Regions from separate parts of the Shewanella sp. SR43-8 genome, predicted to be linked through region 3. Evidence: predicted binding sites of a transcription regulator. Region 3 holds the regulator's gene; each other region holds the start of a gene.
What was found. Region 3 encodes sigma-54, which starts transcription at its own class of promoters, with help from an activator protein. Its sites were predicted from a motif close to GTTGGCACGNNNNTNGNNT; they were not measured.

Region 1: the regulator sigma-54 is predicted to act here: its motif matches at 5,359-5,377, upstream of H5114_RS01105 (flagellar assembly protein FlgT).
Region 2: the regulator sigma-54 is predicted to act here: its motif matches at 4,181-4,199, upstream of flgF (flagellar basal-body rod protein FlgF).

Annotation. Positions count from the first base shown of each region.
Region 1 covers NZ_JACJDX010000001.1:254,099-264,265, forward strand. The annotation lists gene H5114_RS01070 (hypothetical protein) at 1-26, opposite strand, end outside; gene H5114_RS01075 (replication endonuclease) at 146-1,984, opposite strand; gene H5114_RS01080 (hypothetical protein) at 1,977-2,255, opposite strand; gene H5114_RS01085 (hypothetical protein) at 2,255-2,527, opposite strand; gene H5114_RS01090 (helix-turn-helix domain-containing protein) at 2,511-2,699, opposite strand; gene H5114_RS01095 (hypothetical protein) at 2,817-3,719, opposite strand; tRNA gene H5114_RS01100 (tRNA-Arg) at 3,934-4,009, opposite strand; gene H5114_RS01105 (flagellar assembly protein FlgT) at 4,079-5,287, opposite strand; gene H5114_RS01110 (FlgO family outer membrane protein) at 5,556-6,266, shown strand; gene H5114_RS01115 (LPP20 family lipoprotein) at 6,263-6,709, shown strand; gene H5114_RS01120 (DUF6268 family outer membrane beta-barrel protein) at 6,833-7,777, opposite strand; gene H5114_RS01125 (TetR/AcrR family transcriptional regulator) at 7,884-8,534, opposite strand; gene H5114_RS01130 (efflux RND transporter periplasmic adaptor subunit) at 8,779-9,900, shown strand; gene H5114_RS01135 (efflux RND transporter permease subunit) at 9,897-10,167, shown strand, end outside.
Region 2 covers NZ_JACJDX010000001.1:202,950-213,116, reverse strand. The annotation lists gene H5114_RS00875 (protein-glutamate O-methyltransferase CheR) at 1-793, shown strand, start outside; gene flgB (flagellar basal body rod protein FlgB) at 929-1,327, shown strand; gene flgC (flagellar basal body rod protein FlgC) at 1,330-1,746, shown strand; gene flgD (flagellar hook assembly protein FlgD) at 1,770-2,555, shown strand; gene flgE (flagellar hook protein FlgE) at 2,616-3,995, shown strand; gene flgF (flagellar basal-body rod protein FlgF) at 4,246-4,989, shown strand; gene flgG (flagellar basal-body rod protein FlgG) at 5,001-5,789, shown strand; gene flgH (flagellar basal body L-ring protein FlgH) at 5,799-6,473, shown strand; gene H5114_RS00835 (flagellar basal body P-ring protein FlgI) at 6,484-7,581, shown strand; gene flgJ (flagellar assembly peptidoglycan hydrolase FlgJ) at 7,599-8,726, shown strand; gene flgK (flagellar hook-associated protein FlgK) at 8,726-10,167, shown strand, end outside.
Region 3 covers NZ_JACJDX010000003.1:207,525-217,691, forward strand. The annotation lists gene lptC (LPS export ABC transporter periplasmic protein LptC) at 1-466, shown strand, start outside; gene lptA (lipopolysaccharide transport periplasmic protein LptA) at 453-1,034, shown strand; gene lptB (LPS export ABC transporter ATP-binding protein) at 1,031-1,762, shown strand; gene H5114_RS05155 (RNA polymerase factor sigma-54) at 1,906-3,390, shown strand; gene hpf (ribosome hibernation promoting factor) at 3,415-3,702, shown strand; gene ptsN (PTS IIA-like nitrogen regulatory protein PtsN) at 3,705-4,148, shown strand; gene rapZ (RNase adapter RapZ) at 4,145-5,008, shown strand; gene H5114_RS05175 (HPr family phosphocarrier protein) at 5,029-5,304, shown strand; gene mgtE (magnesium transporter) at 5,768-7,132, shown strand; gene H5114_RS05185 (transposase) at 7,802-8,053, shown strand; gene H5114_RS05190 (ABC transporter substrate-binding protein) at 9,162-10,160, shown strand; gene H5114_RS05195 (diguanylate cyclase domain-containing protein) at 10,164-10,167, shown strand, end outside.

The DNA of each region.
Region 1 (10,167 bases), on a different contig from region 3:
GCAAAAAATTGTGAAAATGGATCCATTACTCTTCCTTAAGCATATGTTGAATATTTTATAACGTACTAACAATACTCCTTTTTCTATCTTAGTTGAACATTTTTATTACGACCTCATTTAACTATTAATTTCGGATTACGTACACTTATTGACAGAACTCCAAGTTAGAGCGATTAAGCTCAATTTTACCATTAGCTTGTGAATAGCTTAACGTCCACTCATGTACCCTAGTGACGATTTCAAAGCCCAAAGCCACAATGCCTTTTAACTGCACGACAAACTCATCACCATAGCGATTAGATTTGTAATTACGAGCTTCTGCTTGATTGCGGGAATTTCCGAAAATTCCCGAATTAGAATCTCGGATTATTTCAGGATTTCCTGAAATTGATTGAGTACTGATTCCCGCTGCATTCGTAGCATCCCCCGCATTTTTTCCTGCTGCGCTAAAACTACAAAATGTAGGCTGATGCCCTACACCCTTAGTATCGACATAGGGATTGCCGAAATTTTGGTTGTCGAATCTGATATTGCTTTGCTTTTTATATTGGTATAGCAATCTAATTAGCTGATCATCACGCTTACAAAAAACGCCACCCATGAGTTCAGTGTAACGACCCCAATCGGAGTCATCAGCGGCTTGTCTAATTTCTTCCACCCACTCTAGGCTTTCATCAGTTATTTTACTTAACCGTCTTAATTCGCGCCAAGGTGTTACCCCTACCCCTCCAATTTGCTGAAATTGACGAATACCCCAACATGAAGCCCAAACACGAATACGTGTTGCCGCGGTAACAGATTCCGTTCCGTAAAGGTCATGATCAATCCCTTCACCATCAACTCCTTTGGCTACATACTTGGCAATATATCCCGTTGCAGAACCTTTATTAGGATCGATGTATTCAACCTTAAAACGGCGTTCTTTTGCACCTTGTTCGTCACCATCTTCTTGTAGGCAATATTCTTGAAAGGTTTCGACTAATTGTTGTTGCTGCTCATTTTCAACAAATAACAATAAATGCCAATGGGGTGTGCCGTCATGGTGAGGCTCTGCTACCCTAAAACCAAATGGGGTAATTTTGTCACGATTAAGTGATGCTCTAATACGCTGAAATGTAAGATTTAAATAGTCTTGAGCATCTAGTGGTGTGGCGCCTTGCCATTTAGGGTTTTCGGCACCCGATTTGGCAAAGCAACGATGATATTTAGACGGTGTTGTCATTGTCAGAAATACAGCTGAGTAGCCATGCTTTGTGGCGTAATCTTCAAAACCACGAATGCGAACCATCAGTTCAGCTTTACGGATTTTGGGATTAGACACATTAAGATCTGATAATTCAGCAAGGCTTACACTGTAATCAAGCTCATTGGTGGCTAAGGTATTCTCCAGTAATTCACGACTACTTTTCCATTGCGACATAAAATTCTCAACGGTAATGTTACTGGCATAAATACCACGATGTTTATTCACTTGATTTAATAAACGTGAAATAGTTTCGATTTGCCGATTGTGAAGCCTTCTTAGTTTTGGCTTCCACCATGACTCATCACAAGCACGACGAATCACCCCCATGACTTTTGAATACTCTTCATCGGTCAAACAATCATTCTCAAGATTATTTAATACAGTATCCGTTAACGGGTGTTGTTTTATTTGATAGCAGGTAACATAACGCAATATTGCAGAGTAAGTTTTGAACAAACTTTGTGAATTATCACGTGATGATATTTTCAAGCATTGTCGAGCATGGTGTTTAGACATTGCCTTAAAATCACGGTCATCAACACTAACACAGCTCATTCGGTTACTGCTGTGGCCTAATACTTTGCTAATTGCAGTAGTTGTCCGCAATAGGTACAAATTTGCTTCTATGTGATTAGAAAAACGTTTGTAACGATGCATAAGTGCATTTTTATGAATTTGTGGTAAGCCATATAATCGCCTAACAATAAAGTTAGCATTATCAAGTTCTACTCTAGTCATGAGATTGCACTCCATGCTGCTTTAGCCACTCAAACCCACGTTGATTTAACGAGCAATATTGCCATCTTAAGCCTGCTATATAACAGGTACTTTCGCTTAAAAAGCCATTAGCCTTTAACTTAAGTAATGTTCGTTTTTGAAAATGACCTGTATATGAGTCATAACCGATCATCTTGCCTAGGTCGGGACATATCTCAATACAAACCTCGATGTGGTTATCTTGCGATAACCACTCAATGAATGTGACTTGTTCATTAGTAAAGGCGGCCATTACTTGCCTCCTTCACTATCTGAAGCCGTTACGTTATGTAACGGGTTCACTTCTATACTGTCAGAATTGTCATCACTGGACTCGTTAACGAGTACATGTTCCGTTAACGGGTACAGGCTCGATTCACAGGCTTCATGTTGCCATAACAGAATAATGTGCTTGTTAGGTTCACGAAGTACTTTAAGCTCATTAACAGATCTTTTAAGAGTGCTATTTATATTTAATAACGAGCAAATAATCATTCCCGCTAAAAAGCTATACAGTGTGTTCATATACCCTCCCGTTAACGAAGTTTTCAACATCGCTTTGGCGGTACATCACACGACGACCAACTTTGATAAAACAGAGAGGATAGCGGCCAGTACAACGCCACACAGAAAGAGTGCCACTTGTGACGCCTAAAAACTCAGCAACCTGAGCAGGGGTAAGTAATAGATTATTCATGTTAACTCCTAATAATGTATATATTTCAGGAGTGAGAATAAAATTATTGGATTAGAGTGTATGTACAATCAAGCTGCTTAAAAATACATTAAGCTGCTTGACTGTATTTTCACACCTTTAGACTTTCTGTTTTTTAAATCGCTCAGTTGATCTAAACCAATTAATCACAGTTCTATGTCCATTAACTACACTATTGAAAATGAAGTCATGTTTTTTGCCAATTTCTACAATTTGAGGGTAAAGTGCCTCAGCAGCTTTAGTGTAAGAAGTGAATTCGTTAGTAGATAGAAAAAGTGCGATCGCTTCCTCCGATGTTGCCAAAGAACCTTGCTGAGTTTTTTTTCCGCCTTTCTTACCAGCTAGTTTATTCTGCTCAAGAACAGCAATATTCTTGATAATCTGCTCTCTCATTAGTATGGCGTGTGATTGTTGATTGAGAATAAATGCTTTTATTAACATATCGGCAAAAATATCCGCTTGCTCATTTAGCCCACTCAATTGACAGACCAACATACCCTTAAACAATCTGAACAATTCATGCCTGTGTTCAGTTGAAGTTTTGCCTGTAAATCTAGCAATCAAAGTTTTAATTTGTGGTGTTACAAATGCTTCAGACTTAGGTGAACAAACTCTTAATGCTTCGCCGAACGATTGAGTAGCTTCTATCTCTTTAACTTTGCTCTTAAGTGGACTTTCGCTATCGATGATACTTATAAATAGTTTTATCGACATGCCCCAAACTTGACAGCGTGACTCATGCAATTCATCAAATATTGATAGTCCATGGGGAGTTTTGGCAAGTGCTTTGACTATAACTTCATCTGAATCCGTATCTGATATGGCTGTATAGTAGCTTTTTACACTGAGGACAAATCGAAATATTTGCTCTACATAAATGTCTAATTCTTTTGGTAAGTTGTCTTTATCGATATTTCCTATCAACGATTCGGGCATTAAATCGATAATGTTATCGATTAATGACTCTTTGTTCGCCAGTAAATTAATCTCTGAAACTTCCATTTAATGTTCACCGCATCATGCTATTTGACTTAAATGGAATTTAACGAAAAATAGGCTTTGAGTCCATGATTGGGTTCAAACTATCGAAAAGCGGAGTTTTGAAGAATGCTTAAAAAAAAATTCCAAAAAAGTGGTTTCCAGAGGCGGCACATAGGCGGCACAACTTTTGACGATTTTAGTAAGCGTTTGATTTTTAAGGTAAAAAGAGGTGTTATGGTCTCCCCACAGGGACTCGAACCCCGATCGGCCGCTTAGGAGGCGGCTGCTCTATCCTGTTGAGCTATAGAGAGACCCAGTGATTATACTGAGTTTATAATCGAATTAAACCTTTTAAATTTAATTGCTTAATTAACAACCAACTAGTTCTTAATTGCAATGTCATTCACTTGAATATTATATGCACTGTCGATACCGTCAAAGATTGCCGTTGAACTGTCTTCGGTCACTTGTTCGATAACCACATTCGCCCGACTTTTAGTCGCGATAGCGCGCATAGAGTTGAATCTGTCGGGGATGTTTTTCTGTAGGACGATTTGGAACTTATCACCCATTTTAACGCCATTTTTACGGCCTAAATTAATGATAATGCGATCACCATCTCTTGCCACAATTTGGCCTAGTAATGGTCGGCAATTGAGTTGCTTATCTAACGACATAACGCTTTGTTGTAAAATATCACTGATCGCCTGGCCATAAGATGATCGCCAAAAGCGTTGATTAGCTGGTGAGACGATTTCTTGTCGTTCAAATTCCCAAGGGGCTGATGTCGCAAATGATTCCGACCAGACCACTTCACCGCTAATGCCATGATAAAGGGTTAATTTAAGGATAAATTGCCTCAGTGGATCATCTTCTACAAAGCCCAAATAACTGCTTTGTACTGGTTCAGTTGAAATATCAATAATTTCGGGCTGCAGCAAATATTGGCTGTCGGTGAGTTCACCTAACCAACTGGGTATGCGGTTACCTCTAAAATTGACCAATTGATTGGTATTATCAATTTTCTCATCTGCATGTAGCCTGGCAAAACTGTATCGCGATTGCGCGTTAATCGCTTTGCCTAATTGTTCGGTGATGCGCTCTTCAAAGTGGGCTAATTGACCATAGCGTAATTGTTCGCGTTCTTGTAAATAAGCTTGAGGCAGCATAATCGCAGCTTTGAGTGATTGGCTTTTACATTGGGCATCGGGCTCTTGTTCGCTAAGCTCAAGCTGTAAAATGACAGTAATAGTATGCTCGCTGATCATTTCACTCATTAATTCAACATTATTGGCCGAGCCCATACGCTGCATTTGAAAAGTATCTTGAGTAAGCCGTCCTTGGTTAATTTGTTGTTCGCTAGAAAAGTTAACTCCCGCTTTTAAGCTGGCATAATTTAATGCTTGGCTGATAGCGTCTTCGCGGGCTTTATCAATATCGCCGTTAACAATTTTGGCTTTGCCAGTCACCTCAATTTGTTCAGCAAATGCAGACATTGTCACTAGCAAGCCACTTGCACATAATATGGCTATGACAGCAAGATGACTAAAGGGATTAGCTCGGTTAGTAGGGCTGTGTCGGATCAGCATACGATGTCCTAATGTCAAAAAAACGTCTATTTGGCCTAATAAAATGAATTAAGCTTACTCTATATTTTACAAAGCAAAAATTGTGCCTATAACCGCTTTAATAGTTTTTTTTAGATGTAGGGTAATTATAGTAAAGCTTCTAACGCATTTGCCGATATAAAGGAACGAATATTAAAGAGTAAAAAATTGACCTTAGTTACCGATAAATAAGGCGATAAAATGGCTCATTTATACCAAGACTTGCGGCATTTTTGTAAGAGGAATTATTATGATTAATAGGCTTATTGTCCCCACGGTCATACTGGCGTCATTGACGTTAGTTGCATGCACCCAAACGCCTAATGCTGCCAATAATCTTGCCTTTAGTAATAACGGTAAATTTGTCAAAGTGGTCGATGAAGATCAGGTTTATCAGCACAAGCTAGCTTATGATATACAAGCTGTTGGAATATCGCCTAAGGGCCAGGTCAATGTGTGGGCAGAAAAGTTAGTCAACGAATTAGTATTGCAAAATGATGCCCTTCGCCCTGATGAACCACTGCTCATTTCTACGCCGGTAATGGCCAGCAATTTAAATACATCCAATGAGTTAGGCCTTCAATTACAGCAAGGATTGCTTGCTGCATTCCATGCCCATGAGTTTAATTTGGTTGATTTAAACGTCGCAACCAATTTACGCGCAACAGAGCAAGGTGAATTTATGTTGAGCCGAAATTGGGAGCTGCTGCGTTCCGATTTACCGGTAGCGCACGTTTTGGTATCAACCATGACCTTAACACCTGAAGGAATCGTCTTTAACGGCCGAATAGTGAATGTGACCAATAATAGAGTGGTTTCTGCGGTGCAATCATTTGTGGCGGCGTCGAGCTTATCGGGTTATTTACAACCGTCTGAAATGATTGAATCGCGTAATGGTTTACTGTATCGCCACGAAAATAAGGGCGACAGTCGTTATACCGTATTAGGAGATAAGCTATGAAGTCGTTAATGTTAATTGTGCTGGTACTGTTAACTGGCTGTGTAAGCAAGGATAAATATGTCCAGTGGGAAACCGAAGCTCCAGCCTCGTTCCCTACCCTAACCGCAATTGGTTATGCACCCTTAGCGACTCAGCCAAGCAAAGAACCATCGCATCGTATTTTAATGGCAATGCAAGCATCAAAAATTGCTGCATATCGTGAGTTAGCAGAGCAAGTGTATGGCCAAAAGATTACCGCAAACAGCGACGTGAGTGAGTGGTTATTAACTGACGACAACGTTAAGTCTAGCGTGAGTGGCATTATTCGCGGCGCTAAAGTGGTAAAAACCTACCCAGCCGGTGAGTTTTATGTCACTGAGTTAGCACTTGATTTTAAACAAGTATGGCAGTTATACGAGCAACAAAATCGCCCTAAGCGGGTAAAAGAAGTGACTTACTTCTAGGGCCGATTTACATTAGTAGTTAAGACGATTTTATTAGATAAATGCTCAGTTGCTAGATTAGCTTTTACAAGAAATGCCGCTGATATCAGCGGCATTTTTTATTGTATGGTTTACCACTAATCGTTAAAAGTTCAGTTTAAACACTAAACCGAATGCGGCTTGGTTTTCCATGTCTTCAGTGACATCGGGATAACTTAACTGCATTTCACCGCCAAAATAGTAACCAGCATAAGCATTAAGACTAACGTTAGTCGTTGCTTGCCAACCTGCGCGAGCAAAGCCTACCCATTCTTCAACTTCAATGGTTTTGTCATCGTCAGCAATTAAAAAACGCTCTGTTCGCATTGAGCTGCCCACGCCAAAATCCCAGTCACGATTATATTGATAACTTAACTCTAATCCTGCTGGGCCACTAAAACCAGCTTGGAACGGGTTAGCAAGTACCCACTTATCGCTTATCTGCCAACGTACGGCTAAATAAGGCAAGGTGCGCACTTCTGAAATATCATTTAAATATGCCACACCGAAACCAAGCATATTACCCGAATCAAAGCGGTACATCCCCGAGGCGACGACACCATAACTTTGTGCATTTGAAGATGATGCCGTATCAGCATAGGCATACTGTAATTTGGGTGCGATGAGAAACATCCAATGATTATCTAAGCGATACGATAGTGACAAACCGGCACTGTACTGATGGATGGTCGACCAAGGTTGAGTACTGCTGCGTAACAGGCTGTTTTGGTTAATATCCCAGTCATAATCGAGATTATCGTAGCCTAAGTTTGCCCCTATAGACCACTGACGATTAAGTGGCATGTTTGCCGAAAAACTGGTTTTCCATGTATCTCGTTGCAACTGATTAGGGTTAGCACTCTCTGCGCCTACATTAGCGGTGCCCGTTGATGTACGAGCAACAGTGAGTGAAAACGGTGAACGTTCTGGTGCCGCTAAAGCATGCTGACTTAACAGCAGACCCGATACGCACAATAATGACCGTACAGATAAATTCAGTGACTTACTCTGTGCCGGAGAAGAAATTACCTTAGTGTTGTAAAGCGTCATACTAATCTGCTTCCCTTCAAATAATGAAATAAACTGAATATTACTTTGGCTTAATTGCTCAAGTAATACTGCTATATGGCCAATTAAGTTCAACTTGAGGTTGAGTTTATTTTACGCCCACTTTATGTGCTCGTAAAAACATGTCGGCGGTATCTTGCAGGTATTGTTGTCTGGTGACGATTAAATCTTCTATTTCTAAGCCTAACTCTAGGCGTAATTTTAGCTCACCAAACAACATTAAACACAATCTAACCGCACTTTCATGAGGGTTTTCAAAAAAGTATTCGTTGTGTTCATTGACTTTTGTTAGGTAGTTTCGAACCAATCCTAGTACATGCTTAGGGCCTGCATTATAAAACAATCTAGACACTTCTGGGTGAGTATCGGCTTGAGCAACACAGGTTTTAAACACTGTCATGGCTTCTTTGCTAACAATCATTTCACCAAACTGCTGTGCAAATAACAAAATAACCTGTTGTGGTTGGCTGGCATCAATTAAGGCATCGTCGGTGAGTTGATGCACAACACATTTTGATTCAATCGCAGACACAAATAAATCGTCTTTAGAACCAAAATGGGAGTAAACAGTTTGTTTTGATACACCGGCATGCTTGGCCACTTCATCCATACTGGTGTTAGGGAAACCATGATGACAAAAAAGATCAATCGCAGACTCGAGCACCTGGGCACGCTTTTGCTCACTGCGGCTGATGTGGTTCTGTCCGCTGGGATTAAGCGCTGTGTGTTGTTTTGTCATGTTGGTTCCATAAATTAGCTCATTAAGCAAATCAAGCCTCTGCATTGCTGATCAGCATTTAGCCTAATAGTAACCAAAAATAGACTGGACAGTCTAGTTTTATAAAATTAGACTATCGAGTCTAGTTAACATTAAAGTTACATTTTACGTTGTGCTGAAAACCTATGAACTTATTATCTTTCATGCCAACGGCGAAAAACAAATCAACATTGACACTATTAATTGCTTTGCAAGGAATAAACTTATGAACGCGTCAAAGACATTCACTGCCATCATTCGATACTGGGCGCTAAGTTTAAGCTTAATCGTTTTAAGCGGTTGTGGCTCTGAGGTAAAAGAGCATTCGCATACAATTGACTATCAAGCGGTGTTATCGCAAAGCTTAGTGTTAAATGACCATTACCAGCATATGCAAACCTATACAGGCACGATTCGCTCAGCCAATACCACAGGTATTGGCTTTGAGCTTGCGGGTAAGCTCAACAATATCTCAGTCGACAGTGGCGATACTGTGACTAAAGGTCAAACATTAGCCCTACTTGATATCGAGTTATTAACGGCCGAACAACAGCAACTGCAAGCCAGTTTATTACAAACCCAAGCGGATATCGATTTAGCCAAAAGCACCTTAGTTCGCACTCAAAAACTAAAACAACAAAATTATGTGTCTGAACAGCAGCTTGATGAAACCCAGCAACAAGTCATTAGCTTACAAGCGAATCAAAAGCGAATAGAAGCCAGCTTAAGTGCCACCCATTTAAAAATTGAAAAATCGACATTGTTAGCCCCATTCAATGGCACTATCAGTCAGCGGTTTCATAATGTCGGCGAAGTGATTGCGCTAGGCAGTCCGGTTTTTACCTTAGTGGGTAACAGTGAGCCTTTAGCTTATATTGGGGTACCGATTGATATTGCACAGCAGTTAGCCGCCGAGCAGATGGTAGATGTCCGGGTAGGTAAACAAACCTTTACCGCTAAAATTGCCGGTATTAGTGCCGAGGTCAATACTATTAGTCGCACGGTGCAGTTGCGTATTCATTTGCCCGACTCAGCCAGAGTAATCAATGGCGAAATAGCTTATTTGGCTTATCAACAAGATGTGCCTGCATCTGGTTACTGGGTGCCGATGTCGGCATTAACCGATGGCGTACGCGGGTTATGGAACGTGTTTGCCTTAGTTAAAGCTGAGCAAGGTTTTTATACCATTGAACGTCGCGATGTTGAAATTATCTATACCAATGAACAACAAGCGTATATTCAAGGCGCCATAAAACCAACCGATATCATTGTCTCTCAAGGCTTGCATAAGTTAGTGGTTAATCAAAAAGTCACCCTAGCTCAAGCTGAGAAAACGGGGGCATTATGATTAAAGCATTTTTAGAAAATGGCCGCCTAACCAGTTTATTTATTGCATTATTAATTGTTGCTGGCTTAGGAGCAATTTCAAGCTTACCGCGTACGGAAGACCCACATATTACGAACCGATTTTCATCGGTTATTACTCAATACCCTGGGGCATCAGCAGAACGCGTTGAAGCACTCGTGACCGAAGTACTCGAAAATCAACTTCGCCGTTTAGAAGAGTTGAAGCTAGTCCAGTCAACTTCTCGACCGGGTATTTCGGTGATCCAGT
Region 2 (10,167 bases), on a different contig from region 3:
TAGGCTGTTTTTAGAGCAGCATAGCGGTATTGTGTTAGGTGAGAACAAACAGTATTTAGTTCGTAGCCGTTTAGCGCCACTGATGGGAAAGCATAATTTGCCTTCTCTATCTGAGGTGGTTAAAAAGTCGATGAAACCGATAGAGCGTCAATTACGCGCCGAAGTGATAGATGCGATGACTACTAACGAAACCTTATGGTTTCGAGACCGTTATCCATTTGAGTTGCTGAGTAATTCTTTGTTGCCTGAATACAGCAAGTTGGGCCGACCATTAAAAATATGGTCTGCTGCTTGCTCATCTGGGCAAGAACCTTACTCTTTAGCTATGACAGTGTTGGAATATCAACAGCGTAAACCCGGTGCTTTGCCTGGGGGCGTGACAATTCAGGCAACAGATTTATCACCTTCTATGTTAGAGCGTTGTAAGAATGCTGAATATGATGGTTTAGCTCTGGCTCGTGGTTTGTCTGAAGAGCGTAAACGTCAGTTTTTTGATGCTTTACCGTCTGGCAATATGAAAGTGAAAGATAACGTAAAACGTTTAGTGAACTTCAGAGCACACAATCTACTTGAAAGTTATAGCTTATTAGGCAAGTTCGATATCATTTTTTGCCGTAATGTATTGATTTATTTTGCGCCAGAGGCAAAGGCTACCATTTTGCGGCAATTTGCTGCCGCACTTAATCCTAAAGGTATCTTATTCTTAGGTGCGTCAGAATCTCTTGCGGGGTTAACCGAAGAGTTTAATATGGTTCGCTGTAATCCCGGTATCTATTACCAGAAAAAAACCTAGCTAAAACAGTTGATTAGGTTCACCCCATGCCGACGATCGTCGGCATGTTAGTTTTTTTATTTTATTCTCCCATTATAAAAATTGTTGGCATAACCTTTGCTTTATATCTATCAGTTAGCTGATGGAGGCAATTTTATGGCGATTAATTTCGATAATGCATTAGGTGTTCACCAATATTCTTTGGGCGTACGAGCTCAAAGAGCTGAAGTGATTTCAAGTAACATCGCCAATGCCAATACTCCTCATTATAAAGCTCGAGATGTTAATTTTGCTTCTGCTATGCAAGCAGCAAGCTCACATCAGAAGGGTTTGAGCATGAGTCAAACCACAGAAAAACATTTCGATTTAACAGCGTTAAGTCAACAACATGTCCAATATCGTGTTCCAAATCAAGCCGATACAGGTGACGGTAATACTGTTGATACGCAGAAAGAACAATCAGCATTTATGCAAAATGCGCTCGAATATCAAATGTCATTAGGCTTCCTTGAAGGTAAGTTTAATGGCATGCGTAAAGCTTTGCGAGGTGATTAATCATGAGTTTATTTAATATTTTCAATGTGTCTGGATCAGGTATGTCTGCGCAGTCAGTGCGTTTGAATACCACTGCCAGTAATATTGCCAATGCGGATTCTGTATCAAGCAGTGTTGATAAAACTTATCGAGCACGTCATCCCATTTTTGAGGCTGAAATGCTTAAAGCTAATAGCCAGCAAAATAGTTCGCCGGGTGTTAACGTCAAAGGCATTGTTGAAAGTGATAAACCATTAATAAAAGAATACTCGCCAGATCATCCGATGGCTGATGGTGATGGTTTTATTTATAAACCGAATGTCAATGTGATGGAAGAAATGGCCGATATGATTTCTGCATCACGCTCTTATCAAATGAACGTTCAGGTGGCTGATGCAACTAAGTCTATGTTGCAACAGACGTTAAGGATGGGTAAATAGTATGATTATTCAAGGAGGTAACAATGAGCCTCGTTAATTCTTACAGTCAGTCTTTACCGCAACAATCCAGTAGCACATCAAATACAAGTGCTACCACGAAAAGTTCTGTACAGACAAATACAACCAGCACTACTACGGGGAACCCTTTCCTTGACGGAATTCGTTTACCCGAAGAAAGTGCGATCCCTGAATCAAAAGATCAGATGTTAAAGCAAGAAGATTTTTTTGCTTTACTCAGTCAACAGTTGTCTATGCAAGATCCTTTTAAACCGGTTGATAATGATCAAATGATTGCCCAAATGGCATCGTTTTCGACGGTTGATGGTATTTCAAATCTGAATGATGAGATCCTTAACCTCAATACGGTAATGAGTTCTAGCCAAGCGTTACAAGCATCAGGCTTAGTAGGTCGAAAAGTACTTATCCCTTCTGATACCGGGGCGATTTCTACTGAAAGCCCTGAGATTAAAGGTGTGATCAGTACGCCATCTGCAATTGAAACGATTACGGTGAAAATTGAAGATGAGTCGGGTCAGCTGATCAAGAGCTTTAATGTTGATGGCAGTGAAGGCGGCAATGTTGATGTGACATGGGATGGCTTAGGTAAGGATGGCCAACCCGTTAAAGCGGGTAATTACTCGATAAAAGCCAGTGGTAAAGTTGATGGAACGTCGGAAGATTTAGCGGTATCAACTTATGCACATGTGACAAGTGTGTCACTGGGCACTGCAGCGACTGGGGCCATTTTGAATTTGCGTGGAGTAGGCGGAATTAAGTTATCTGACGTACTCGCAGTATCTGAAACATAGTAAGGCCTGTATTGAATTATTGGCTTTATTGATAAATGAATTAATTGTGAGAGGTGAACTATGTCATTTAACATTGCACTGAGTGGTATTGCTGCCGCGCAAAAAGACTTAAATACAACCGCGAATAATATCGCAAACGTGAATACTATTGGTTTCAAAGAATCACGAGCCGAGTTTGCTGATGTGTACGCAAATTCTATTTTTTCGAACAGTAAAACTGCTGTCGGTGGTGGAGCAACCACCACTCAAGTGGCACAGCAATTTCATCAAGGTAGTTTGCAATTTACCAGTAATTCACTGGATATGGCGATCAGTGGCGGTGGTTTCTTTGTTACGTCGTCTGAGTTAGGGTCGCAAGATCAGTCATATACACGTGCAGGGGCATTTAAAGTTGACTCGGCCAACTATATGGTCGATTCAGCGGGTAACTTTTTACAAGGTTTCCCTGTTGATGAAGATGGTAACTCGACTTCTGTGAGTTTAACCACAACCCAACCGATTAAGATCCCAGACACTGCTGGTAGCCCTGTGCAAACCGGAAATGTTGGTTTGCAAATGAACCTTAATGTGGGGGAAACCGCATTAGACCCAGCTAATTTTAATCCAAACGATTCTGATACGTTTAATAATTCTACCTCGGTGACGATTTACGATTCATTAGGTGAATCGCACATTATGACCACTTATTTTATTAAACCGACCAATGGTTCATTTACAGGTGAAAGTAATTGGGTTGCCTTTTATGCAGTTGATGGCGATCCCGTTGATGTTGCGGCTGGCGCTGGTACTTATTCAACAGATACCAATGGTGATGGCACTGCTGATGCGACGGGTACAGCATCTGCTGCTAATCCCGATGGATTAGGTGGAGTCTGGTCAGGAGCTGTGCTTAAATTTAATTCTGTTGGTGCTTATACGGGCAGTGATCCGGCTAACATTACCACTGAAGCATTAGGTTCTGGCGGTGCAGGTGCTTTGGGCCCTGGAGCCGATGGCACGCAAACACTTACAATAAAATTTAATAATCCAACTCAGTATGCTTCTCCATTTGAAGTCACTGAATTGACTCAAGATGGTATTACCGTAGGGCGATTAACCAATGTTGGTATTGGGTCTGACGGTCTGATTACCGCCAGTTACAGTAATGGTTCAACTGTGCCGTTAGCGCGGGTGGCATTAGTACGTTTTGCTAATGAGCAAGGTCTTACTCAGGTGGGTAATACGTCTTGGAAAGCCAGTTTAGATTCAGGTGCAGCATTAGCTGGTGAGGCAAATAGTGGTACATTTGGTAGTATTCGCTCTTCTGCACTTGAACAGTCAAACGTTGATTTAACCACTGAGCTGGTCGATTTAATCTCAGCTCAGCGTAACTTCCAAGCTAACTCACGTACGCTTGAAGTTAACAATACCTTGAACCAAACGATATTACAGATCCGCTAAATGATCCTTAGGCTATATAGGTGTTGCCGTTTACGGCAACACCTTGCCTTCTCCACCTCGTTACTTGTCCCCGTTATTACACACCTCGCGTCGATAGAAGCTTTTTTGACACTCATGCGCTACCCATTAATTTTATTGATTAACTGATTCATACAGTTACATCTCAATCCTCTCACTTAAAAATCGTTGGCATGATGCTTGCTTGTTCTGTGTATATAGTGTTTTTGCAGAAAGTTTGACGGAGCAAAAAATGGACAAATTTCTTTATATTGCCATGAGCGGCGCAAAGCAAGGGATGAATGCCCTAGCAGTGAGTGCGAACAATCTTGCTAACGCGAATACTGATGGATTTAAAGCTGACATGGTCCAAGCCCGTTCAATGCAGGCATTTGGTGAAGGTTTGCCTACACGGGTATTTTCGATGATGGAAAGCCCAGGCAGTAACTTTAATGGCGGCCCCATTAAAACTACTGGTCGCGATCTTGATATTGCGGTTAAAGGAGATGGCTGGCTTGCTGTGCAGGCAGCTGATGGTTCCGAGGCATATACCCGCGCTGGTAGTCTAAAAATTGACAGTACCGGCTTGTTATTAAATAGCCGTGATCGTCCCGTTATGGGCGCTTCAGGTCCCATTGTGTTACCCATTCCAGTTGAAAAAATAGAGATTTCGGCCAACGGTATTATTTCTGTACGCCCTCAAGGGGCAACCGCAGAGGTAATAGAAGAGGTCGGAAGGATTAAGTTAGTTAATCCTGGTAACGAAAACCTTATGCGCGGTGAAGATGGTTTATTTCGTCTTATTGCCGGTGGCAATGCGCCAAACGACCCAGGCGTTCAAGTTGAAAGTGGTGCGGTCGAAGGCAGTAATGTTAATTCTGTGCATGAAATGGTCGCCATGATTGATATTCAACGTCAATACGAAATGCAAGTCAAAATGATGAAGAACGCTGAAGAGATTGATCGAGCGTCCACTTCTTTGATGAGAATTAGTTAGGAGTAATTATTATGCATCCAGCGTTATGGATAAGTAAAACCGGTGTCGACGCCCAACAAACCAATATTGCGGTTATTTCAAATAACGTGGCTAACGCCAGTACCGTTGGATTTAAGAAAAGTCGTGCAGTATTTGAAGACCTTCTTTATCAAACGGTTAACCAAGCTGGTGGCATTAGCTCAGACAATAGCAAGTTACCTAATGGTTTAAACATTGGTGCGGGTACTAAAGTGGTTGCCACGCAAAAAATGTTTACCCAAGGCAACATGCTGACCACAGATAACTCATTAGATTTAATGATTGAAGGTTCGGGCTTTTTTGAGGTGCAAATGCCAGATGGTACAGCAGCCTACACCCGTAACGGCCAGTTCAGCTTAGATGATACCGGCCAAATCGTCACACCAGGTTCTGGTTATGTGGTTCAACCGCCTATCACTATTCCAGAAAACTCCACCAGTATTACGGTGTCGGCCTCGGGTGAAGTGTCAGTGCAAACCCCAGGTACAGCTGCCAGTCAGATTATTGGCCAGTTAACCATGACCGATTTTATTAACCCTGCTGGTTTAGATCCATTAGGGCAAAACTTATACACCGAAACAGGTGCGAGTGGCACGCCTATTCAAGGTACTGCATCACAAGACGGTTTAGGTTCTATCCGCCAAGGCGCATTGGAAACCTCTAACGTTAATGTGACAGAAGAATTGGTTAACCTTATTCAAGGTCAACGTATTTACGAGATGAACTCCAAAGTTATCTCGGCGGTTGATCAGATGCTGTCTTATATTAATCAGAATCTCTAAGGAGCTAACATGATTAAATACATTGCGTTAGCGTCAGTATTGTTATTGGCTGGGTGCAGTTCTACGCCCAAGAAACCGATTGCTGATGATCCATTTTATGCGCCGGTATACCCAGATACTGTACCAACGCAAGTGGTGCCAACGGGATCTATTTATCTTGATAGCCAGGCATCAAGCTTGTATTCCGATATTCGTGCGCATCGGGTCGGTGACATCATCACTGTGACCTTAAAAGAATCAACCCAAGCGAAAAAAAGTGCCTATAACCAAATCAAAAAAGGCACCGACTTAACCGTCGAGCCTATTTATGCTGGTGGCAAAAATGTGTCTATAAGTGGTATCCCGCTCGATCTTGGTTATAACGACAGCATGAATACCAAGCGAGAATCAGATGCCGATCAATCAAACAGTTTAGATGGCAGTATTTCAGCCAACATCATTCAAGTACTTAGCAACGGCAATTTAGTTATCCGTGGTGAAAAATGGATTTCGATCAATAACGGTGATGAGTTTATTCGCGTCACTGGCATGATCCGCAGTGAAGACATTAACCCAGATAATACAATTGATTCTACACGAGTGGCTAACGCTCGTTTTCAGTATAGCGGTACCGGTACGTTTGCTGACTCCCAAAAAGTCGGTTGGCTGAGTTCATTCTTTATGAGTGACTGGTGGCCTTTCTAAGGAGTAATGCATGAAAACTAAATTGATCGTGTCGCTTGTTGCGTCGATATTAATGCTCAGCGCTTCTGCAAATGCAGAGCGGATTAAAGATATCGCCAGTATTCAGGGAGTACGAAGTAACCAACTAGTGGGTTATGGCTTAGTTGTTGGTTTGCCTGGTACCGGGGAGAAAACCCGATATACCGAACAAACATTTAGAACCATGCTAAAAAACTTTGGCATTAATTTACCTGAATCAGTTCGTCCAAATTCAAAGAACGTAGCCGTTGTTGCTGTACACGCTGAAATGCCAGCCTTTATCAAGCCGGGTCAAAATCTTGACATTACCGTGTCTAGTTTAGGCGAGGCAAAAAGTTTACGTGGTGGCACCTTATTGCAAACCTTCTTAAAAGGGGTTGACGGCAATGTGTATGCCATTGCTCAGGGCAGCTTAATTGTGAGTGGCTTTAGTGCCGAAGGGCTTGATGGCTCTATGGTGATTCAAAATACGCCAACGGTTGGTCGTATTCCAAGTGGCGCCATTGTTGAACGCAGTGTGATCAGTCCGTTTGCTAGTGGTGATTACCTGACATTTAATTTACGTCGCTCAGATTTTTCTACCGCCAAACGTACTGCCGATGCGATTAACGATTTACTTGGCCCAGACATGGCAAAAGCTATTGATGCTACTTCTATTCAAGTCAGTGCACCGCGCGACGCATCACAGCGGGTATCGTTTTTATCGACATTAGAAAACATTGAGGTTATTCCGGCTGAAGAGTCAGCCAAAGTCATTGTTAACTCACGTACTGGCACCATTGTGGTTGGTCAAAATGTCAAGTTACTGCCTGCGGCTGTGACCCACGGTGGATTAACCGTGACTATTGCCGAAGCTACGCAAGTATCACAACCCAACCCCTTAGCGGGTGGTAATACGGTTGTTACCACCAACAGTACGATTGATGTGTCAGAAAAAGATCGTCGTATGTTCATGTTTAATCCAGGCACCACTCTTGATGAGCTTGTCAGAGCCGTGAATCTAGTGGGCGCAGCACCATCAGATGTTCTTGCCATACTTGAAGCGTTAAAAATGGCAGGCGCTTTGCATGGTGAACTTATCATCATCTAAATATTGTCGGAATGACTATGGAAAAGTTGTCAGCTTCATCGAACTTTCTGGATCTAGGAGGACTAGATTCACTTCGTGTCCAAGCCCAGAAAGACGAGAAGGGGGCACTTAAAGAAGCGGCTAAGCAATTTGAAGGGATCTTTATTCAAATGCTCATGAAAAGCATGCGAGATGCCAATGCCGCGTTTAAGTCAGACAATCCAATGAACAGTGAAACAACAGCATTTTTTGAACAAATGCGTGATCAACAAATGTCTGTCGATTTATCCAATAAAGGCATGCTAGGGCTGGCTGAAATGATGGTGCAGCAATTAGACCCAGAAAATAGCCCTATTACTCCGGCATCAGTATTACGCGGTAATAGCGACTACAAAGTAAACCCGAGCATGTTTGTTGCGCCAGCAACAGAGTTAGATAAAGACACTTTAGATGCTATAGCACCAAAAGATCAAATAGCGGCATCGCATTCAGTTATTGATCATGCGCAGTCTATGCAACCTATGACGGCCAAGCTTTCTCGGGTGTTATCTGGTGATCAATTAGACAGTGTGTTACGCGGCGAGCAATTAACCAGCCAAGCGTTACAAACGGGCAAAAGTTTGCCGCCGGTTGATACCCCTATGGCAAAAAGCAAAGGTATTGCGGTAAGTCAATTTACCAGTCCAGAACATTTTATTTCGGTGTTGTATCCCCACGCTGAAAAAGCGGCTAAATCCCTGGGTACCTCAGCTGAAGTGTTAATCGCTCAATCAGCACTCGAAACCGGCTGGGGCCAAAAAGTGGTACGTCGTAATGACGGCACTATGAGTAATAACTTATTTAATATCAAAGCTGATAAACGTTGGCAGGGTGACAAAACCTCTGTCAATACATTGGAATTTGAAAAGGGCATAGCGGTGCAACAAAAAGCGGATTTCAGAATGTATGACAACCTTGAACAGAGCTTTAACGATTTTGTGTCGTTTATTAGCCAAGGTGATCGTTATCAAGATGCGCGTAAAGTTGCCGCAGAGCCGACTCAGTTTATTAAAGCACTGCAAAAAGCAGGCTATGCCACCGACCCTCAATATGCCAATAAAGTTATCAATGTGATGAAGTCGGTAAAAGAAGGCCTTAAATCTGTATTACCTGTGGAGACTAAATAATGTCGATTGACTTACTCAATATCGCTCGCACAGGCGTTCAAGCATCTCAAGCGCAATTAGGTGTCACCAGTAATAACATCGCCAATGCAAATACTGCTGGTTACAACAGGCAAGTTGCTACCCAGTCATCATTAGAATCACAACGCTTAGGCAATAATTTTTATGGCACCGGCACTTATGTGTCCGATGTTAAGCGTGTTTATAACGAATTTGCCGCGCGTGAGTTACGCATAGGTCAAACCAGCATGAGTGCGGCTGAAACCTCTTATAGTAAGTTGAGTGAGTTAGACCAGATTTATTCTCAAATTGGTAAAATGGTACCAGCAAATTTGAACAATTTTTTTGCTAGCATCAATAATGTAGCCGATTTACCGACCGATTTAGGTATTCGTGGCAGTAGTCTCAGCTCTGCAGAGCAGTTAGCCGCTGGTCTAAATCAAATGCAGTCGCAACTCGATGGTCAGGTAAAGCAAACCAATAGCCAAATTGAATCCGTTACCACTCGTATAAATGAGATAAGCAAAGAATTAGGCAGCATCAATTTAGAATTGATGAAATCTCAAGGCGATGACAGCCAAGTGCTAGACAAGCAAGACGCACTCATTTTAGAGCTCAGCCAGTATGCTCAGGTGAATGTTATTCCATTAGATACTGGTGCCAAATCAATTATGCTGGGCGGTTCAGTGATGTTGGTGTCAGGTGAAGTGTCGATGTCAATTGGCATGAGCCCAGGCGATCCATATCCAAATGAACCGCGCATTAATGCTTCTATTGGCGATAAAACCCTTAACATTGATCCGTCTAAATTGGGCGGTCAACTTGGCGCATTATTTTCATTTAGAGATGACACTTTATTACCGGCTAGCACTGAGCTTGGCCAATTAGCCTTAGGTATTGCAGACACCTTTAACGAAATGCAATCCAAAGGTTTTGACTTAAACGGTAACGTCGGTAGCGATATCTTTCGTGATATTAACGATCCATTAATGGCTTCAGGCCGTGCAGCAAGTAATTCTACCAATACTGGTACAGCAGCAATGTCGGTCAATATTGATGATGTGGGGGCATTATCAGGTGGCAGCTACGAGTTGAGCTATACCATCGCAGATGGTTACCAATTAAAAGATACTAAAACTGGAGAGCAAACCACATTAACAGTATCGGGTAGTCAACTTACCGGTGGTGCAGGTTTTAGCATTAATATTGCCAGTGGTGCCGTAGCGGATGGTGATAAATTTGAAATCCGTCCAACAGCAGGCGCAGCCTCTGGTTTAAAAGTGGTGATGACCGATCCCGAAGGCATTGCTGCTGCTGGGCCTAGTTTAAGTGCCGACGTTGCCAATTCTGGTAATACTTCTATCAGTTTAAATAACATGAACTCCAGCGCTGCGGGTTTCCAGGGTGTTGGATCGTCGATTACTTTTCAACTCAATACAGCAGC
Region 3 (10,167 bases):
GAAAGTTCGTGGTATTGAACGTCCAGACTTTGTAGCGGATAACCTACGCACCACAGAATTTAATAAACTCGGTTTAATTGCTAGTCGAGTCAGTGCCGAACACATGGAGCATTACGCCTCAAGTGACATTACTCACTTTACTAAACCTGTTTACCTCATTTACCCTGAAAACGGCCAAGCGCAATGGCAATTAAGCGCAGATAGAGGCCAATTGAATAAAAATACCAGCCAAGTCATATTAGAAAATAATGTTATTATTGATGCCATTAATATAGAAGAACCCCTGCAGTCACTCAGTACCCAAGCTGTTTCGGTGGATTTAACCACTATGATAGGCACCTCACAAGAGATGGTGTACATCAAAGGTAAAGGGTTTATTATTCAAGGTTTAGGTCTACATGCTGACTTGAATTCGCAAAAATTATCGCTACTCAGCCAGGTAGAAGGAACATATGAGCCACATTAATCGCCTCAACACTCACGCCAATGTTATGTTATTTGGCAGCATATTTTGCCTGCTGAGTTTACCTACCATAGCGAAACAAGGTGATCTTCAACAAGAGTTGAAAATTGCCTCAGTAAGCCAGTCTGCTGACATTAAAAATAATCAAATTGTTTTTAATGGTCCTGTTACCGTTACCCAAGGCACTATTAACATTAATGCTGATGAGTTACGGGCGTTTACTCCCGAAAATAGCACCAGTAAAAAACTCATCGCTATAGGTAACCCTGCAACGTTTTCACAAGAGTTAGACGACGGTCAAATTGGTACCGCCAGTGCCAACGAAATAAGCTATGATCTTGCTACCACTACACTGACATTGACAGGTAATGCCAAACTGGATCAATCTGGTAGCCAAGTAACCGGTAACCGTATTAAGTACAACATTAACGCTCAAGAGCTAATTGCTGAAAGTACTGGTACAGGAAAAGATCGCGTTATTACTATTATTCAACCTGAGAATTTCCAAGACGAGACTGCACCAAAGCAAAATCTCCCTGAAATTCCTGTTAAAAAGCAGATCAAACCATGACCCAAATAACCCTAACGGCTGAAAATTTAGCTAAAAGCTATAAAACTCGTCAGGTTGTTAAAGATGTGAGTTTAACCGTTAAAACAGGCCAAATTGTCGGTCTTTTAGGCCCCAATGGTGCAGGTAAAACAACCACGTTTTATATGGTTGTCGGCTTAGTGCAAAGCGATAAAGGTCGGATCTTAATTGATGATGACGACTTAACCGCCGACCCAATGCATCTTAGAGCTCGCAAAGGGATTGGTTACTTGCCGCAAGAAGCCAGTATTTTTCGCAAACTGACCGTATACGACAATATTATGGCCGTATTGCAGACTCGCAAAGAACTCACTAGCGACCAACGGATTGAGCAGGTAGAGCATTTATTAGAAGAATTCCATATCACTCATATTCGCGACAGCCAAGGCATGTCGTTGTCTGGTGGGGAACGTCGTCGAGTAGAGATAGCGCGCGCGCTGGCCGCTAATCCTAAATTTATTTTGCTCGATGAGCCTTTTGCGGGGGTTGACCCTATTTCTGTCATCGACATAAAAAAAATCATTCAACAGCTTAAAAACCGCGGCTTAGGGGTATTAATTACCGATCATAACGTACGTGAAACCTTAGACGTCTGTGAGCGCGCTTATATTGTCAGCCAGGGTAATTTAATTGCCGAAGGCACACCTGATGAGATATTGAGTAATCAACAAGTTCGGGCTGTGTACTTAGGTGAACAATTCAAGCTATAGTTACTTTACTGGCCTTTTAGTCTATCTAACTCATTTCATTGAACGATATCTAAATAGCGTTAAATGTCATTGATGTATGTGACAATCGATTACAGTTTTCGAGATTGTCATTTTTATGGAAATCATCTAGGGATAAGCGGTAAATGAAAGCGTCACTCCAACTCAAAATGGGTCAACACTTAACCATGACCCCTCAATTGCAGCAAGCGATCCGCTTACTGCAATTATCGTCATTGGAGCTACAGCAAGAAATCCAACAAGCATTGGACTCAAACCCATTGCTTGAAATAGAAGATGAGTTTTCTCAAGCAAAAGACTCAGTAAAAGAAAGTCGCGACCAATCGGACACCGACTTTAGTGACAACAGCGTGGTCAATATAGAAAAAGACACCTCAACAGTCGACACAGCAGAATCCATGACCAAAGAAACCATGGACGATTTAGCTATGGATACCACATGGGATGAAGTGTACACCGCCTCTCCAATGTCAGGTTCAGGCAGCGCTAGCATGCGCGATGATGATATGCCATTCCAAGGTGAAACGACTGAAGGCTTATATGAACATTTAGAGTGGCAAAAAAATCTCACGCCATTTTCTGACACTGATCGAGCGATTGCTACCGCGATTATTGATGCCATTGATGAACGCGGCTATTTAACCCAAAGCACTGAAGATATTCTCGAAGCCATGGGTGATGAAAGTGTTGAACTAGATGAAGTTGAAGCGGTATTAAAACGTATTCAACACTTTGATCCCGTAGGTGTTGCCGCACGAGATTTAAGCGAATGTTTATTCATTCAATTAGCCCAATATGCCGACACAACCCCACATATAGACAATGCCCGTCTGCTCATTAAAGACTATTTAGATTTAATTGCTGGGCGCGATTTTAGATTATTGATGCGCAAAACCAAGCTCAAAGAAAACGAGTTGCGTGACGCAATCACCTTAATCCAGTCACTTAACCCTCGCCCGGGCTTGTTAGTCACCGCTATTGATGACGAATATGTTATTCCTGATGTAACCGTACTAAAGAAGAATGGCCGTTGGGTTGTAGAGTTAAACCCAGACAATATGCCTAAAATTGGCGTTAATCAACAATATGCAGCCATGGCTAGAAGCAGTAAAAACTCTGCCGATAGCCAATTTATTCGCGGTCATTTACAAGAAGCTAAATGGTTCATCAAGAGTATCGAAAGCCGCAATGAGACCTTATTGAAAGTCGCCAATTGTATTGTGCAATTTCAGCAAGGTTTCTTTGAATATGGTGAAGAAGCCATGAAACCTATGGTGCTCAATGATATTGCTGAAGCAGTAGAAATGCATGAATCAACTATTTCACGGGTTACCACTCAAAAATATATGCACACACCACGTGGGCTATTTGAATTAAAGTACTTTTTCTCTAGCCATGTCAGCACCGACGATGGCGGAGAATGCTCATCTACCGCTATTCGTGCTTTTATCAAAAAACTGGTTGCAGCAGAAAACCAGCAAAAGCCATTAAGTGACAGCAAAATGGCCCAACTGCTGGCAGATCAGGGGATCAACGTTGCGCGTCGTACGATTGCAAAATACCGCGAAGCGATGCTCATTCCGCCCTCAAACCAACGTAAGAGTTTATAACCTACAAGGCAACGGAGGATTTTTATGCTTATCAATATGACAGGTAGAAATATCGACATTACCGAATCTTTACGTGAATACGTTCAAGGTAAATTTTCAAAGCTTGAACGACACTTCGATCAGATCAATAATGTACACGTTGTGCTCAATGTAGAAAAATTACAACAAAAAGCAGAAGCTAAAATCAACCTTAATGGTGCAGAGATTTTTGCCATGTCAGAAAGCACTGATATGTATGCTGCAATAGACGCCCTGATCGATAAACTCGACCGTCAGGTAATTAAACACAAAGAGAAGTATACAAAACACTAACGATGGAACTTTGTACCATTCTGCAGCCGGAATGCACTACCTGTGCCACACCGGGCAGTAAGAAAAAAGTACTGGAACTCATCAGCAATTTAGTCGCTGCCCAGTACCCACCCCTATCTTCGCAAGAGGTTTTTGAAAGCCTATTAGCGAGAGAGAAAATGGGTAGCACAGGTATAGGAAATGGCATTGCGATACCTCATGGTAGATTAACGACCATAGAACATCCGATCGCAATATTTATTAAATGTGAAGAAGCCATTGCCTTTGATGCAATCGATAAACAGCCCGTGGATATTTTATTTGCTTTGTTAGTACCTGCAGATCAGTGCCAACAGCATTTAAGCACGCTATCAAGCGTGGCTCAAAAATTAAGCGATAAGCAAATATTGAAACAGCTTCGTAAAACTCACGACTCAACAGAACTTTATCGGGTTATTACTGCATGAAACTTGTCATAGTATCGGGACGTTCAGGCTCAGGAAAATCTGTTGCTCTAAGAGTATTAGAAGATCTAGGGTATTATTGTGTTGATAATTTGCCTTTACCACTGATTGGCATATTACTGGCTCAGCTCAAAGGTAATAACGATCTAGTGGCAATTAGTGTTGATGTACGCAACATTGCCGAGCAAGGTAAAGTCCTTCAAGATCAACTTGCCTTACTTGAACATGACACTGAAATTGTTAGCTTCTTTTTGAATTCTAATGATAAAGTGCTACTCAAACGCTATAGCGAAACGCGTCGATTACACCCGTTATCTAAAAATCATATTTCACTGCAAGAAGCGATCATATTAGAAGGCCGTTTACTTGAGCCTATCGCAAAAATTGTTGATCATTATATTGACACCTCTGCCCTGAATATTTACGAATTAAGCGACCAAGTCAGGCAAATCTTGTTAGGTAGTGTCGATAAAGAGTTAGTGATTAACTTTGAGTCTTTTGGCTTTAAACACGGTATGCCAACAGAAGCTGATTTTATGTTTGATGTGCGCTTTTTACCTAATCCGCATTGGGAAATAGCACTACGACCACTCACAGGTTTAGACGAACCGGTACAAGAGTTTTTAGGTCGGCAACCTCTAGTGAATAAGTTTATCTGGCAAATTGAAAACTTATTTGAAACCTGGATGCCGCATTTAGAACGTAATAACCGCAGCTATCTGACTATCGCCATTGGTTGCACCGGTGGCCAGCATCGCTCGGTATATATAGCCGATCAATTAGCAAAAAGGTTTAGACATGGCAGTAAACATACAGTTAATGCTCGCCACAGAGAATTAAATTTAACTGATACTGACAGCTAACTGAGCATAGGATCGCGCCAATGATCAAACTTGAACGCCAAGTAACCATTTCAAATAAATTAGGGTTACATGCTCGAGCTGCAACAAAACTTGCTGTTTTAGCGGGTGATTTTGATGCCAGTATCACGTTAACTCAAGGCGATAAAAACGCCAGTGCAGCAAGTGTACTTGGGTTATTAATGCTTGAAAGTGGCATAGGTAAAATGATCACAGTAACAGCCCAAGGCCCAGATGCTGAAGTGGCATTAAATGCCGTATGTGATCTGATTAATGCTAAATTTGATGAGTCTTGCTAAATTGTTTAGTGATACTTTCACTAATTACTGATCGTTAAGCCATCATCACTTATTTATTTCCATCTTTAAATGAAGTCGTCATACTAACCAAACTGCCACGATATTGCTGTTCGAAGGTTAACGATCAGTTCCTCGATAATATTAGCCTTTATATTGAAACGCGCGGCGGATCCCCAGCTGATTAAGTATTCATTCTCTTAAGAGAGATTAGCGTTGTAGCCAATTTCAATCACGGTTCTCGCTTGACCAAACACCGATGTAATCGGACGTTAATTTTTGTGTAAAGCAACATCAGCAGTTCAGACTTTCGTTCGGCGCAAGTCACTCAACGATTTTATTGCTGCATTTCATTTCTTGCCCGCAGATAACAATTCTTGCATCAATATGCCAAACAGAGAAACTGAAACTGCCCAAAATCATTACATACAGAATCATATTCGTATGACAAATAGGAAGTTGATATATGGGTAAAGAGTACCTAGATAATGAAATAACAGAACAACGACTCAATCAACTCGCTCAAGCGTTAGACAGTGGATTGTTTGTTCATGCTCGCAATATGTTACATGCAATGTCACCCAACGATGTCGCCCTCATTCTCGAATCATCACCACCAAAAAATCGACAAGTCTTATGGCAATTAATTGATCAACAATATGCTGGTGAGATCCTGGATGAATTAGGTGAAGAACTGAAAGATTCGCTCATCAGCAGCATGACACCAGAGAAACTCGCCCAGGCCACGATAGGAATGGACACCGATGATCTTGCTTATATTCTTCGCAGCTTGCCCGATGCGGTTTATAAGAAAGTACTCAAGTCGATGCGAAGCCAGGACAGAGATAGAGTAGAGCAAGCACTGCGCTACCCGGATGATACTGCCGGCAGCATAATGAACACAGATACGGTTACCCTAAGACCCGATGTTAATATCGAAGTAGTGTTACGCTATTTACGTCAACGCGGTAATTTACCAGATACCACTGATACATTATATGTTGTCGATCGCCATGACCATGTTTTAGGTGGCGTCAGATTAGTCGACTTACTCACATGCGATCCGAGCGTCACAGTTCGCAGCATTATGGACACCGAGCTAGAAAGTATTCCGGTAGAGATGTCTGATAAAGATGTTGCGCAAAAATTTGAACGACTCGATTGGATATCTGCCCCAGTCGTAGACAGCCAAGCAAAATTACTTGGACGAATAACCATTGATGACGTTATCGATGTGATCCGTGAAGATGCCGAGCATTCCATGATGGGGATGGCAGGCATGGATGATGATGAAGATACCTTCGGCCCAGTGCTTAAAAGTACTCTAAGACGCTCTCTATGGCTAACCATCAATCTATTTGCCGCATTACTAGCATCATCTGTCAGTAATATGTTTGAAGGCACCTTAGAGCAATTTGCTACCATCGCAATTTTAATGACCATTGTGCCGAGCATGGGCGGCGTTGCCGGTAATCAAACCTTAGCGCTGGTGATCCGCGGTATTGCACTTGGTCATATTGGCCAAAGTAATTCACGTTGGTTAATCGGCAAAGAACTCGGCATTGGATTATTAAACGGCATTATGTGGTCTGTGTTGGTCTTTTTTGCTGTGTGGCTGTGGAAAGACGACATTGCGTTAGGCGGATTAATTGGCAGTGCTATGCTAATTAACATGACAGTTGCCGGCTTTGCTGGTGCCACTATTCCAATCATGCTCAAAAAGCTCAATATCGACCCAGCTCTTGCTGGAGGAATGGTATTAACCACAGTCACTGATGTGGTTGGTCTATTTGCATTTTTAGGCTTAGCGACGCTGTATTTAATGCACTAGAGTATTGCTCTTATCTCTTAACCCGAGTTGGGTTAAATAATATGCCGTCTATAAAACAGTCTACTTTAGGACTCTTTTGTGGGCGGCGGACTCTCAAATGGTCACGCTAGCCACAGATTGTCAGTCTGTTAACTCAGCACTCACCTCCCCCTTCTGATCATGTTCAAATCATCCATGTAAATATTAAATTCAATATAACGCCATCTTTATTTTGTCATTGAGGTCACCTTTTTCTGCCATATTTGTCATCTAAACTGCGACCTAGCGATAAGTTTGATAGCGATTCATCTGCAGAACTTATTCACCAAGTTAGTGCAATTGCACCAAACTAATCTGTCGGTAAAAAGTACCTAGGTTAAAGGTTTTAAATAAGACACTGATAAATAAAAGATAAAAATATTTATCAAAGTTGGCACAAGCTTTCCATATAAGAACACATACCCACTAAGTGATAGTGTGATTTTACAAGTAGTCCTTGGTAGATGTAGGAGATAGCAATGAATAAAATAACCGGAAGTCGTAGCATTAAGTCAATAAATGTCATGGTAAATAATATCATTTCACAATGCCGCCAGAACATTTTTTTCTTAGCACATCTCGGTTGTAGCCAGTGGGATGAAGTGGAAACTCGCTCTAGTAAACATAAGTAAATTGGCAGGAGATTATTTCATGAATATGTCAAATACGAGACAGTACCCAGTGGACTTACAAAAAGAAGTGATTAATGAAGTCAAAAATAATCAAAGATTATTATCTGACGTAGCAAAACAATATGGTGTATCGGCAAAAACCGTATACCAGTGGGTCAGAAGTAACCAAGTTCGCCAGACAGAAAGTAAGGGCGCAATCGTATCAGAAATAGCCTATTTGCAACAAAAGATTGCCCAGTTAAATCAGCAACTACATGCTATAGCAAGCTAAGGATCCATGTTTAAGAAAGTGTTGGAACGATCTTAAACAATAATTGAAATTCAGTTAACCGTTTTGGCAAGGATGTTTGACCATGCTAACAACTCGTCCCCCAGCAAGTTGTTAACACAGCAACAATCATTCTAATAATAAGCGCAAAATACTTGCATCCTTGCCGCTTTATTGTTTCACCGTTAGCCGTTAAGGACATTGGCTAACATTACAGTTAAGGCGTTATTGGGTCCCCAGACTCTATTATCCAATAACGTCATTTTTATCCAGGTTTTTAGCTTTCGCCATTGACGGCGCTTCTGCAACCATTAGCAGAGCTAACGATCAAAACCGTTTTGGCAAGGATGTTTGACCATGATAACAACTCGTCCCCCAGCAAGTTGTTATCACAGCAACAATCATTCTAATAATAAGCGCAAAATACTTGCATCCTTGCCGCTTTATTGTTTCACCGTTAGCCATTAAGGATATTGGCTAACATTACAGTTAAGGCGTTATTGGGTCCCCAGACTCTATTATCCAATAACGTCATTTTTATTCCACCCTGTGGCTGACAAGCTCAAAAGAATAATAATCTCCAACTCAGGGTTGGTTTTACAACAGCAAACATAAAAACAATAACAGACAATGCAAACAAAGGCCCCAAAGCAAAGGATGCAATGGGGCCTTTTCATATAGGATGACCCAGACTTAGCCAAACAAGCTTAAAATAACTTCATAATCATATAAAACGCTAACTTAAAAACTAATATCATTACAATAACGTGTACTCGATTAGCGATTTATACCGCAGCCTATTACGAACGGAAAATGAGCACTTTGATATAGAATCGGCTAAATATGCTGATTTTAGCTGAGTTGTCTGCCCCATAAATTCATCTTGAATTTAGATGTAATAACTTATTGAATTAAAAAATAAAGATTAAAAAAAGAAAATATTCCCTTACCCGTTCACAACATACCTCTTAATTGTCACTTATCGTTAAAACTAAAAAAGTAAAACTATCGACTGATACGATAAAAAAACGGCTTTTTTTGTCACATTCCCAATCAAATAGTTATAAATTCACTACACTTAGTATCATTAACTCATTATTGAAGTGTCCCTATGGCCAAGGTGTTAAGCATTTGTTTTTTTATCTTTATCATAACCAGCATCATCAGTTGCGAACAGAGAACACATCAATCCACTAAGATTTCACCTACATATAAAGCATCCATTAAAATTGCGGTTTCTAGCACGCCACTTTCGTCGCCTGTTTTTATTGCCAAACAACTTGGTTACTTTGAAGCGAATGGTGTTAACGTTGAATTAGTTAAATACGACAGCGGGGTAAAATGCTTTAACGCCCTTAATGATAAGCAAGTCGACATGGCTACCGCCTCGGAAACTGTCGTCATGTTTAATAGCTTTAAACAAAGCAACTTTTCAGTATTAACTAGCTTTGTGGAATCAGATAATGATCTTAAATTACTCAGTTTAACGCCACAAAAATATCATCGGCTGAATAACCTGCAGCACGCCAGAATAGGCATAGTCAAAGACAGCGCTAGTGAGTTTTTCTTTGATAGTTTACTGATCATGTACAATAAAACGGCACAGCCTATCACCCGAGTATATTTGCGGTCAGATGAACTTATTCCAGCATTATTAAATAATGAGGTTGATATTATTTCAGCTTGGGAGCCATTAAGTTATTTATTAACACAACAAGTAACCTCAGATACCAGCGTCATTAATAGCCGCGGCCTATATCACTTATCCTTTAACTTAATTGAGCTTAAAGAGACGACGTTATCCACCACCGAAAGGTTGGCTATACTTAAATCAATTAGTGATGCAACTGACTATATCCATACTAACCCAGAACTTGCTCAGCAAAATATTAGTCGTATTTTGAATATCGATCCATCGCAACTCCGTTACTCATGGAATGACTATACTTTTAGATTATCACTCAGCAATGCGCTATTTTCTAACATCCAAACTCAAAGCCAATGGGCTATTGATAATCAACTGGTCGATAAAGAAAACAGTGTCGATTTTAGACAGATTTTCGATCGAAAATTATTTGAAACCTTCATGAGCTTAGAGGCAGGATGGTAAGTTATGA